2 regions of the Caballeronia eucalypticola genome follow, and region 1 is predicted to be linked to the other one. Evidence: riboswitches for the same ligand, from Rfam matches in the RefSeq annotation. Region 1 holds a riboswitch; the other holds the start of a gene.
What was found. Region 1 has a riboswitch for S-adenosylhomocysteine ahead of ahcY (adenosylhomocysteinase). Riboswitches for the same ligand answer to the same signal wherever they lie in the genome.
Positions count from the first base shown of each region.

Region 2: another riboswitch for S-adenosylhomocysteine. It lies ahead of ahcY (adenosylhomocysteinase); the one in region 1 lies ahead of ahcY (adenosylhomocysteinase).

Region 1 covers NZ_JBLKRU010000001.1:423,764-428,409, reverse strand. Annotated here, with positions in the region: gene ahcY (adenosylhomocysteinase) at 35-1,456, opposite strand; S-adenosyl-L-homocysteine riboswitch at 1,490-1,625, opposite strand; gene ACMX25_RS02025 (LysR family transcriptional regulator) at 1,831-2,784, shown strand; gene ACMX25_RS02020 (OmpA family protein) at 2,876-4,537, opposite strand.
Region 2 covers NZ_JBLKRU010000002.1:460,309-464,954, reverse strand. Annotated here, with positions in the region: gene ACMX25_RS04280 (LysR family transcriptional regulator) at 1-828, shown strand, start outside; gene ahcY (adenosylhomocysteinase) at 868-2,301, opposite strand; S-adenosyl-L-homocysteine riboswitch at 2,362-2,459, opposite strand; gene ACMX25_RS04270 (acetate--CoA ligase family protein) at 2,688-4,646, shown strand, end outside.

The sequences.
Region 1 (4,646 bases):
CCACGCACGCGTTGAGCGCTACAGACCGCCGCGATTAGTAACGGTAGTGATTCGGCTTGAACGGACCCATCTTGTCCACGCTGATGTAGTTCGCCTGATAGTCCGACAACACGGTCAGTTCAGCGCCAATACGCCCCAGATGCAGACGCGCGACCTTTTCATCAAGGTGCTTGGGCAAAACATAGACCTTGTTTTCGTACTTGTCGCCGTGCACGAACAATTCGATCTGAGCAATCGTCTGGTTCGTGAACGATGCCGACATCACGAACGACGGGTGGCCCGTCGCACAACCCAGGTTCACGAGCCGCCCTTCAGCCAGCAGGATCACGCGCTTGCCATCGGGGAAAATGATGTGATCGACTTGTGGCTTGATGTTTTCCCACTCGTACTGGCGTGTCGATGCAACGTCGATTTCCGAGTCGAAGTGACCAATATTGCAGACGATTGCGTTGTTGCGCATCGCCTTCATGTGGTCATGGCCGATCACGTGGAAGTTGCCCGTAGCGGTCACGAAAATGTCGGCCTTGTCGGCGGCATATTCCATGGTCACTACGCGGTAACCTTCCATGGCTGCCTGCAGTGCGCAGATCGGATCGATTTCCGTGACCCACACCGTCGCGCCCAGACCGCGCAGCGATTGCGCGCAACCCTTGCCCACATCGCCGTAACCTGCGACGACCGCGATCTTGCCGGCGATCATCACGTCGGTGGCGCGCTTGATGCCGTCGACCAGCGATTCACGACAGCCGTACAGGTTGTCGAACTTCGACTTCGTGACCGAGTCGTTCACGTTGATGGCCGGGAACGGCAGGCGCCCTTCCTTTTCCATCTGATACAGACGATGCACGCCCGTCGTCGTTTCTTCTGTCACGCCCTGGATATGCACGAGGCGCTTGGAGTACCACGCCGGGTCGATATCGAGGTGAGCGGCGATCGACTTGTACAGCGCGATTTCTTCTTCGTTTTCCGGCTTGCCGATGACCGAGCGGTCCTTTTCAGCCTTCGAGCCCAGGATCAGCAGCAACGTGGCGTCGCCGCCGTCGTCGAGGATCATGTTGGCGAATTCGCCGTTCGGCCACTCGAAGATGCGGTGGGAGAATTCCCAGTATTCGTCGAGCGATTCGCCCTTGAATGCGAACACCGGCACGCCGCCCTGCGCGATAGCCGATGCAGCGTGATCCTGCGTCGAGAAGATGTTGCACGATGCCCAGCGGACGTCTGCACCGAGCGCGGTCAGCGTTTCGATCAGCACGCCGGTCTGGATAGTCATGTGCAGCGAGCCGGCAATACGCGCGCCCTTCAGCGGCTGTTGCGTCTTGTATTCCTCACGCGTTTGCATGAGGCCAGGCATTTCGGTTTCAGCGATGTTCAGTTCCTTGCGGCCCCAGGCAGCAAGAGACATATCGGCGACGACGAAATCTTTGTTGGTGTTTGAATCGAGAACTGCGGCGTTCATCACGCCCTCCTTTCTAAATGGAAATATAGAAATTTGACGTGAGCGCCGTTCGATGCGGTGGTTCAACAAGCGCTTACTTGGTCTGCAAGCGCTGGTCACTCCGTCCGATTGAATGCTTCGAGCCTGGCGGCCTTCGTTGTGGAAGACCGTCGCAACGCTCCTCGAAGCGAGTTGGGATTGTAGCAAATTGGGATGGAGGGAGCGCGTTTGCGCGAGAGGTTTTGTTTTGCCGCCGTCACGCATCGGCATGGCAAATCTTTCAGATGACTAACCGCGAAGGGTTAACCTCTAATCGGATGGGGTCGGCACTGCGACATAATTAAAATGACTTAAACTTATCGACAGTATTCCAAACTGGAATTCAGGGGAATTGCATGGAATTGCGATCGTTGAGGTATTTCGTCGAAGTCGTGAAGCAAAAAAGCTTCACCGGTGCTGCGGAGAAAATGTTTGTCACGCAGCCGACCATCAGCAAGATGGTGAAGTCGCTCGAGGACGAAATTGGCTCGCCGCTGCTGCTGCGCGAAAGTCGCCAAATGGTGCTCACCGACGCCGGACAGATCGTCTATCAGCGCGGCCTTGAAGTGCTCGCGGCGCACGCGCAACTCGAAGCCGAACTCAACGATCTGGGCAAACTGGGGCGCGGCACGCTCACTATCGGCATTCCGCCGATGGGCGGATCGCTGTTCACGCCAGCTATTGCCACATTCAAGAAGCGTTATCCGAAGGTGGAACTGAAGCTGTTCGAGCGCGGTTCGAAGGCAATTGAAGCTGCATTGATCGATGGCGAACTCGAGCTTGGCGGTGTGCTGCAACCCGTCGATCTCGCCATGTTCGATGTGCTGCCCATCAGCCGCCAATTACTCTGGCTCGTTGCGCCCAAAGGCTCGCGATGGGATGCGTTGTCGGACGTGCCGCTCAGCGATCTCGCGGCGGAGCCGTTCGTGTTCTACGGCGAAAGCCTAGCGTTATCGGATCTCGTGCTTAATGCCTGCCGCGAAGCGGGGTTCACGCCGGCTATCGTGGGGCGCAGCGGCCATTGGGATTTCATGGCTGCGCTGGTGCAGGCGGGCGTCGGCATTGCGTTGCTGCCTGCGCCGTATTGCCGCCGGCTCGATATCAACGCATTCACCTGCCGGCCGGTGATCGCGCCGGAGATTCATTGGGACATGGCGGTGGGCTGGCGACGTAATGGTTATTTGTCGAACGCGGCGAGGGCTTGGCTGGAGGTTGTGCGGCAATTACTGCCAGCCAATCTCGGCGATGACTTTTTGCAAGGGCCGGCCGAGCGGTTTCCGGCACGCGTTAGGAATGCGGCGCCGCGATAGCCGAAATGAAAAACCCCCTGTCCCGCTCGCGCGGGACAGGGGGTTTTAGTTGCTACGCCGATGTCAAACCTCAGCGGCGTCCGTCAATCGATCATTCCTGTACAGCGAAGTCGATCCGGCGGTTTGCGAAACGTCCGCTGGCCGTTGCGTTATCGGCAATCGGGTTTGCATCGCCGAAACCTTGCGCCATCAGCGAATCAGCAGAAACGCCGTGCTTCACGAGGAACGCGCGCACTGCTTCCGCCCGCTTCTTCGACAACACCAGATTCGTGCTCGCCGGGCCGACATTGTCCGAATAACCGCCCACGTTCAACTTCACGGTCTTGCCCTTCGCTTCGCACGCCTTCAGCACTTCTGCCGATTTCGCCAACGCCAGTTGCGCGTCTTGCGGCGGCACGTCGGAACCCGTGCGGAAATTGATGACTTGCAGGTTCAGCACCTTGGCGACATCGGCGGCAGAGCAATCATCGCTCAACGACGAGAACGCGCTCATGAACGATTCCTTCGCGCTTTCGACCGCTTGCTTGACATTGAACGTGCCGATGGTGAATCCCGCGCCGAACAACGTCTTCAGCTTGTTCATCCAGCCGTTGCGCACGTCGGCAGCCGATCCGCTCAACTCGATCTTCTCACCCGACAACTTGGCTTCCGCGCCCGGCAATTGCATCAGCGGCAACAGGCCGTCGAGCTTGTCAAGCCAGCTAGCCGGCTTGGTGTCCGGGTCGACTGCAATGGTCGCGTTCAGATGGTCCGCGCCGAACTTCGCCGTCAATGCGGCGAGCAGCTTGGCCTTCTCTTCTTCACTGCCAACCGTTGCTTGAATGGTCGGTGCGCCGAGCTTGTCGACGGTGAACGTCAGCAGCGCGTCCTTCGTAGGCGCAGGCGCGGCAGCGGGTGCCGACGCGGGTTCTGCGGCAACCACCGGAGTCGATGTAACCACCGGCGCTGCGGCGGACGCTACAGCAGGAGCCGCAGCGGGTGCCGGTGCGAGCGGTGTCTGGTTGCCGCAGCTACGGCCGAACAGCAGTGCGAGCAACGCGAGCGCTGCGGCGACAGCAAGCCACCACCATTTCTTCGATCGAGCCTTTTCTTCCACCACGATCCGGTCGAGCGAAGGGTTGATGGCGGTCGATCCGCCGACTGTCGACGGATGTTCAAGATGCGACGACACCGCTTTCATCTGCGCTGCCACGCCGGACATGAAGCTGGCCGCGCCGCCCAAGCCCAACGCGCTGGCGATATCGTCCGTCATGCTTGCCTTCACCATTGGCAACTGATGGCCGAGCAGCGTAGGCAACTGGCCCACGTTGCTGCCAGACTTCGTGAAGTAGTGCTTTAGCACGCCGAACAACGCGGTCGTGACGATGCCGCCCAGCGCATGCGTGGCGCCAACCGATACACCGGTCTTTGCTGCCACCGTGTTGCTCAGCGCGTTCACGCGCTCTTCGGATGCCACGCCGCTTGCGAGCCGCGTACCGGCCGCGAGCAACGATTGCAGGCCGTCGCCATGGACGAGTTGCGGCAGCATATCGACGATATTGGCGTTCGAATCCGGTGACATGATTGATGCGAACAAGCTGCGTGCGCCTTCAGGCGATGCGGCTTTGTTCATCAGCGACCCGACGAGTGCCGGCGCGATCATGCCGACCACGCGTTTCGCTGCTTCGGGAGCGACGCCCAGTTTTGTAGCGAGTTGCTGCAACACGCTTTCGGTCAAAGCGCCCCGTACCAGCTGAATAACATTGATGCTCACTTAAATTGCCTTTTCCTTACTTGCGTTAATTCGCCAACCGCTCAGAATGAGCGAAGCGGATTATAGGTTCGGCAATTAACAAATAAGGACTTCGGACTAAAAATCGGAA
Region 2 (4,646 bases), on a different contig from region 1:
GCGTCGGCGATCTCGCGGCAAATCCAGATGTTGGAAGAAGAACTCAACGCTGAAGTGTTCGAACGCCATCGAGGGCAGAAGGTACTAAAACTGACTGCCGCGGGCGAGTTACTGCTCGAGTACACCCGGCTCATTGAAAACGAGCTTGATCAGGTCCGGGCGGACATTCGCGCGATTGACACGCTCCAAAAAGGGGCCGTACGACTTGGGGCTTCAGAGTCTTTTTCCCGCGAATTTCTCCCTACGTTCCTGCAGCGCTTTCACGCGCAGTATCCCGGCATCGTCTTTCATGTGATCGTTGCGGGGGGAGGCAAGCTGGTAGAGCTGCTGGCCAAGGACGAAATCGACGTAGCTTTGGCATACCGGGCACCGGACGCATTCGATGTACAAGTCATCGCCGAAACCTATGTGACGCCGTGCCTGCTTGTCTCGGCCACGCATCCTTTCGCCACCCGCCGCTCGGTCAACATCGAGGAATGCGGCGACCTTGAAATGGCGCTTCCAGATGAGTCGCTCACCATCCGGGAAAGTTATGTGCGGATGTTTTCCAAGGCCCATATCAAGCCACGAGTCGCGCTGGTAACGAATTCGTTCGAACTGATGCGCGCTGCCGCGGTTGCCGGACTCTGCAACACGATCGTCAACAAGTACTTCGGCAACTACAAGGTCCCGCGCGGCTTGCGTTATGTCCCGTTGCAGGGCGATGGCGTCGAGCGATGGCCGCTCAGGCTATGCGTGCACACGGGCAGGAGTTTGCCCGTGTCGGTGAAATTGTTTATCGGGAGGCTTCAGACAGAGATGGCGGGAGTCGATCAAGGCAGGCAGTAAGCGGCTCGGCGCGCGGTCGATCGACTCCGGTTAAACCGGTCAGTACCGGTAGGCTTCGCTCTTGTATGGGCCTTCCTTGGGCACATTAATATACGCGGCCTGGTCGTCCGTCAACATGGTCAGTTGGGCCCTGACCTTGTCCAGATGCAGTCGCGCCACACGCTCGTCGATCAGCTTCGGCAGCACGTAGACCGTCCCGACCTCGTACTCGTCTCGATGGGTAAATATCTCCACCTGCCCGAGGGTCTGATTCGCGAGGCTACACGACATGACGAAGCTCGGATGCCCGGTCGCACAGCCCAGATTCACGAGCCGTCCTTTCGCCAATAAGATAATGCGTTTTCCATCTGGAAAAATGACGTGGTCGACTTCCGGTTTGATCTCGTCCCAATCGCACCGGGCCAAGGAGGCTACATCGATTTCGTTGTCGAAATGCCCGATATTGCAGACGATCGCCTGATCACGCATGCGCGCCATGTGCTCATAGGTGATCACGTCCTTGTTGCCGGTCGCGGTCACGAACATGTCGCATTTGTCGGCGGCATAGTCCATGGTGACAACCCGATAACCTTCCATAGCAGCCTGAAGCGCGTTGATCGGATCGACCTCCGTCACCCAGACCTGAGCGCTTAGCGCACGCAACGCCTGAGCCGAGCCCTTTCCGACGCCTCCATAGCCCGCGACGCACGCGACCTTGCCGGCAATCATGACATCGGTGGCGCGCTTGATTGCGTCCACGAGTGACTCGCGGCAGCCGTACTGGTTATCGAATTTGCTCTTGGTGACGGAATCATTGACCGCGATCGCGCGCATGCGGAGCGCGCCGTTTGCGCTCATTTCGTGCAAACGCATGACACCCGTCGTGGTCTCTTCCGTCACGCCCAGAATATGTTTGAGACGCCGGCTATACCACGATGAGTCGCGTGCAAGCGTGTTCCTGATCGCCGCGAACATGGCCGACTCGTCGGCGCTCTCTGGCACATCCAGCAGGGACAGGTCGTGCTCCGCCTGGCTCCCGAGATGGATGAGCGCAGTGGCATCGCCGCCGTCATCGAGAATCATGGTCGGTCCCTCCTCGGGCGTGCCCGCCCGGCCGCCGAAATCGAAGATGCGATGGGTGAAGTCCCAATACTCGACCAGCGTCTCGCCTTTTTTGGCAAACACCGGCGTACCGTTTGAAGCGACAGCGGCCGCTGCATGGTCCTGAGTCGAGAAAATATTGCACGAGGCCCAGCGAACCTGGGCGCCCAGTGCCTCGAGCGTTTCGATAAGGACGCCGGTCTGGATCGTCATGTGCAGCGAACCCGCAATTCGCGCTCCGTCGAGCGGACGGAATACCTGCAATTCCTGGCGGATGGCCATGAGGCCAGGCATTTCCGTTTCGGCGATCCTGAGTTCCTTATGGCCCCATGCAGCGAGCGCCATGTCCGCGACGACGAATTGCGAGCTTGAAGATGTATTCAGCGTTTCCATTGGTTCTCCGTAAAGGTGCAGAAGCCGCCGGTACGCGAGCAATTACGCCACCCGCATCCCAGCGGATAAGCGTCGTTCACCAGATCCATTAAATGGACCTGCCCGAGCCTCATCCCGCGACCTGGAGACCGGTCGGGATTGCAACGCTCCTCGGGAAATCGTGCGTAGTTTGCGTCCTGATCCGCTCGCCATGGTGCGAAAAATTCGCGCAGCGTCGACGAAAATCTCTGTTTGACCTGCTTTTTTTACGCGCTTACCTTGAAATCACCCTCGGACCTCCTGGAAGCGTGTTGGGACCGCGGGTCACCGGCCCGTGGACCGGTCGAAGACATCTGCTCGAATCACCCGATGAAGCCAGACGTCGGGGTTCTCTTGAGGAATCCAGATTGCATCCGCTCTCCCCCCTTCTCAATCCAACTTCCATCGCAGTGCTAGGTGCGTCTCCGCGTGTGGAAGCGTTAGGGCACACGGTCATCCGCAATCTTCAGCGCGTCGGCTACCCTGGCAGGATCTATCCCATTCATCCGAGTGCGCGGGAAGTCCTCGGGCTGAAGGCCTATCCGAGCGTCCAGGAGATTCCTGGCACCGTCGATTGCGCCGTTATTGCGTTAAGCGTCGACAAGGCATTGCCAGCGCTCGAAGAACTGCACGAACGCGGAATCCACAATGCCGTGCTCTATGCAAGCGGCTTTGCGGAAACCGGCGCAGAGGGCGCGGCCTTGCAGGACAAATTGGCCCGGTACTGCAGCGATCATTCGATTAATCTTTGCGGTCCTAACTGCCTCGGCCTCTACAGCGTCGCCTCGCGCGTTTCACTCTATAGCGCGTCGCTGCCGGAGAACCTTCAGCTCGGCGGCCTCGCACTGATTTCTCATTCCGGGTCGGCTTGCATTGCGCTGAGCAACCTCAACAGATTCAGCTTCAGCCATCTGATTTCGCTTGGAAACGGCGCGGTGACGGACATTGGCGATTACCTCGATTTTGTTGCTCAAGACGAAAACTGCACGGTCGCGGCGCTTTTTGTAGAAACGTTGCGAGACCCGGACAAATTCGCAACAGCCGCATTGAAGATGCGCAAGGCGGGCAAGCCGGTCGTCGCACTCAAAGTCGGCAGGTCGACATCCGGGGCGGCGGCCAGCGCTGCGCACACCGGCGCGATTGCCACGCCGGATACCGCACTGCAGGCCTTTTTCCGCCGCCTCGGTGTCGTGCTTGTGGAAGACTATGACGAGCTGATCGAAACCTGTTCGCTGTTCCTTTCGAATAGCCGTATTCCGGGCGGTAACGGTGTCGCCGTGCTTAATGTCAGCGGTGGTGAACTCGCGCTCACCTGCGATATCGCGGAGCGAGTCGGCCTGAACATCCCAGAGCTCTCGCGCGACACCATCGACGCTTTAAAAGATATCCTGCCTCCGTTTGGATCCCCTCGAAATCCGCTAGATGCAACGGGTGTGGCCGTCTTCGATACCGTCATGTACGCGAACTGCCTGCGAGCGCTGCTTGCCGATCCCGGGATCTCTCTCGTAGCAATCTCCCAGGACTGTCCCTGGACGCTAGGCAGCGATCAGGCGGCAATTTACGGGCGCCTTGCCGAAGCGGTCGTGACTGCGTCGGTGAATGCGGCCAAGCCGGTCGTCTTCTTCAACAATGTGTCCGATGCCATTCACCCGGACGTACTGGCGCCGCTTCGACTCGCGGCGATTCCCGCGTTAAGCGGTATGCGCAATGGGCTGAAGGCGATTGGCCATCTGATCCAGTACCACGAGTATGTCCAATCCGCACCGGCATCATTCGCCGCGCTGCGCGACGATCGATGGGCAGCACGGCTTGTATCCGCCGACCCGTTTACCGAACGCGAAAGCAAGGCCTTTCTCGCCGATCACGGCATTACGGTCACGCTCGAACATCTCGCGACGAATGCGGATGGAGCCGCAATGGCTGCGCATCGGCTGGGATTTCCGGTCGTGCTGAAAATCGACTCCGAAGATATCCCTCACAAGACCGAAGTCGGCGGCGTGATGCTAAACCTGCAGAACGAAGCGGAGGTGTTGTCTGCCTTCGCCGACATGATCGAACGGGTCAAGGCGCGTTTGCCCGATGCCCGTATCAATGGCGTGCTGGTACAGCAGCAAGTGTCTGCGGGCGTTGAAGCCATCGTAGGCATTGCCACGCATCGGCCATTCGGTCCTGGTGTTGTCGTCGGCTCAGGCGGCGTGCTGGTCGAACTGCTGCACGACGCCGCCTTTGAAATCGCGCCGGTCAGCCGGGATCAGGCCGACGGCATGATTTCGCTCACACGCCTTGACCGGCTCGTGAGCGGCTACCGCGGGGCACTGCCGGCGGAC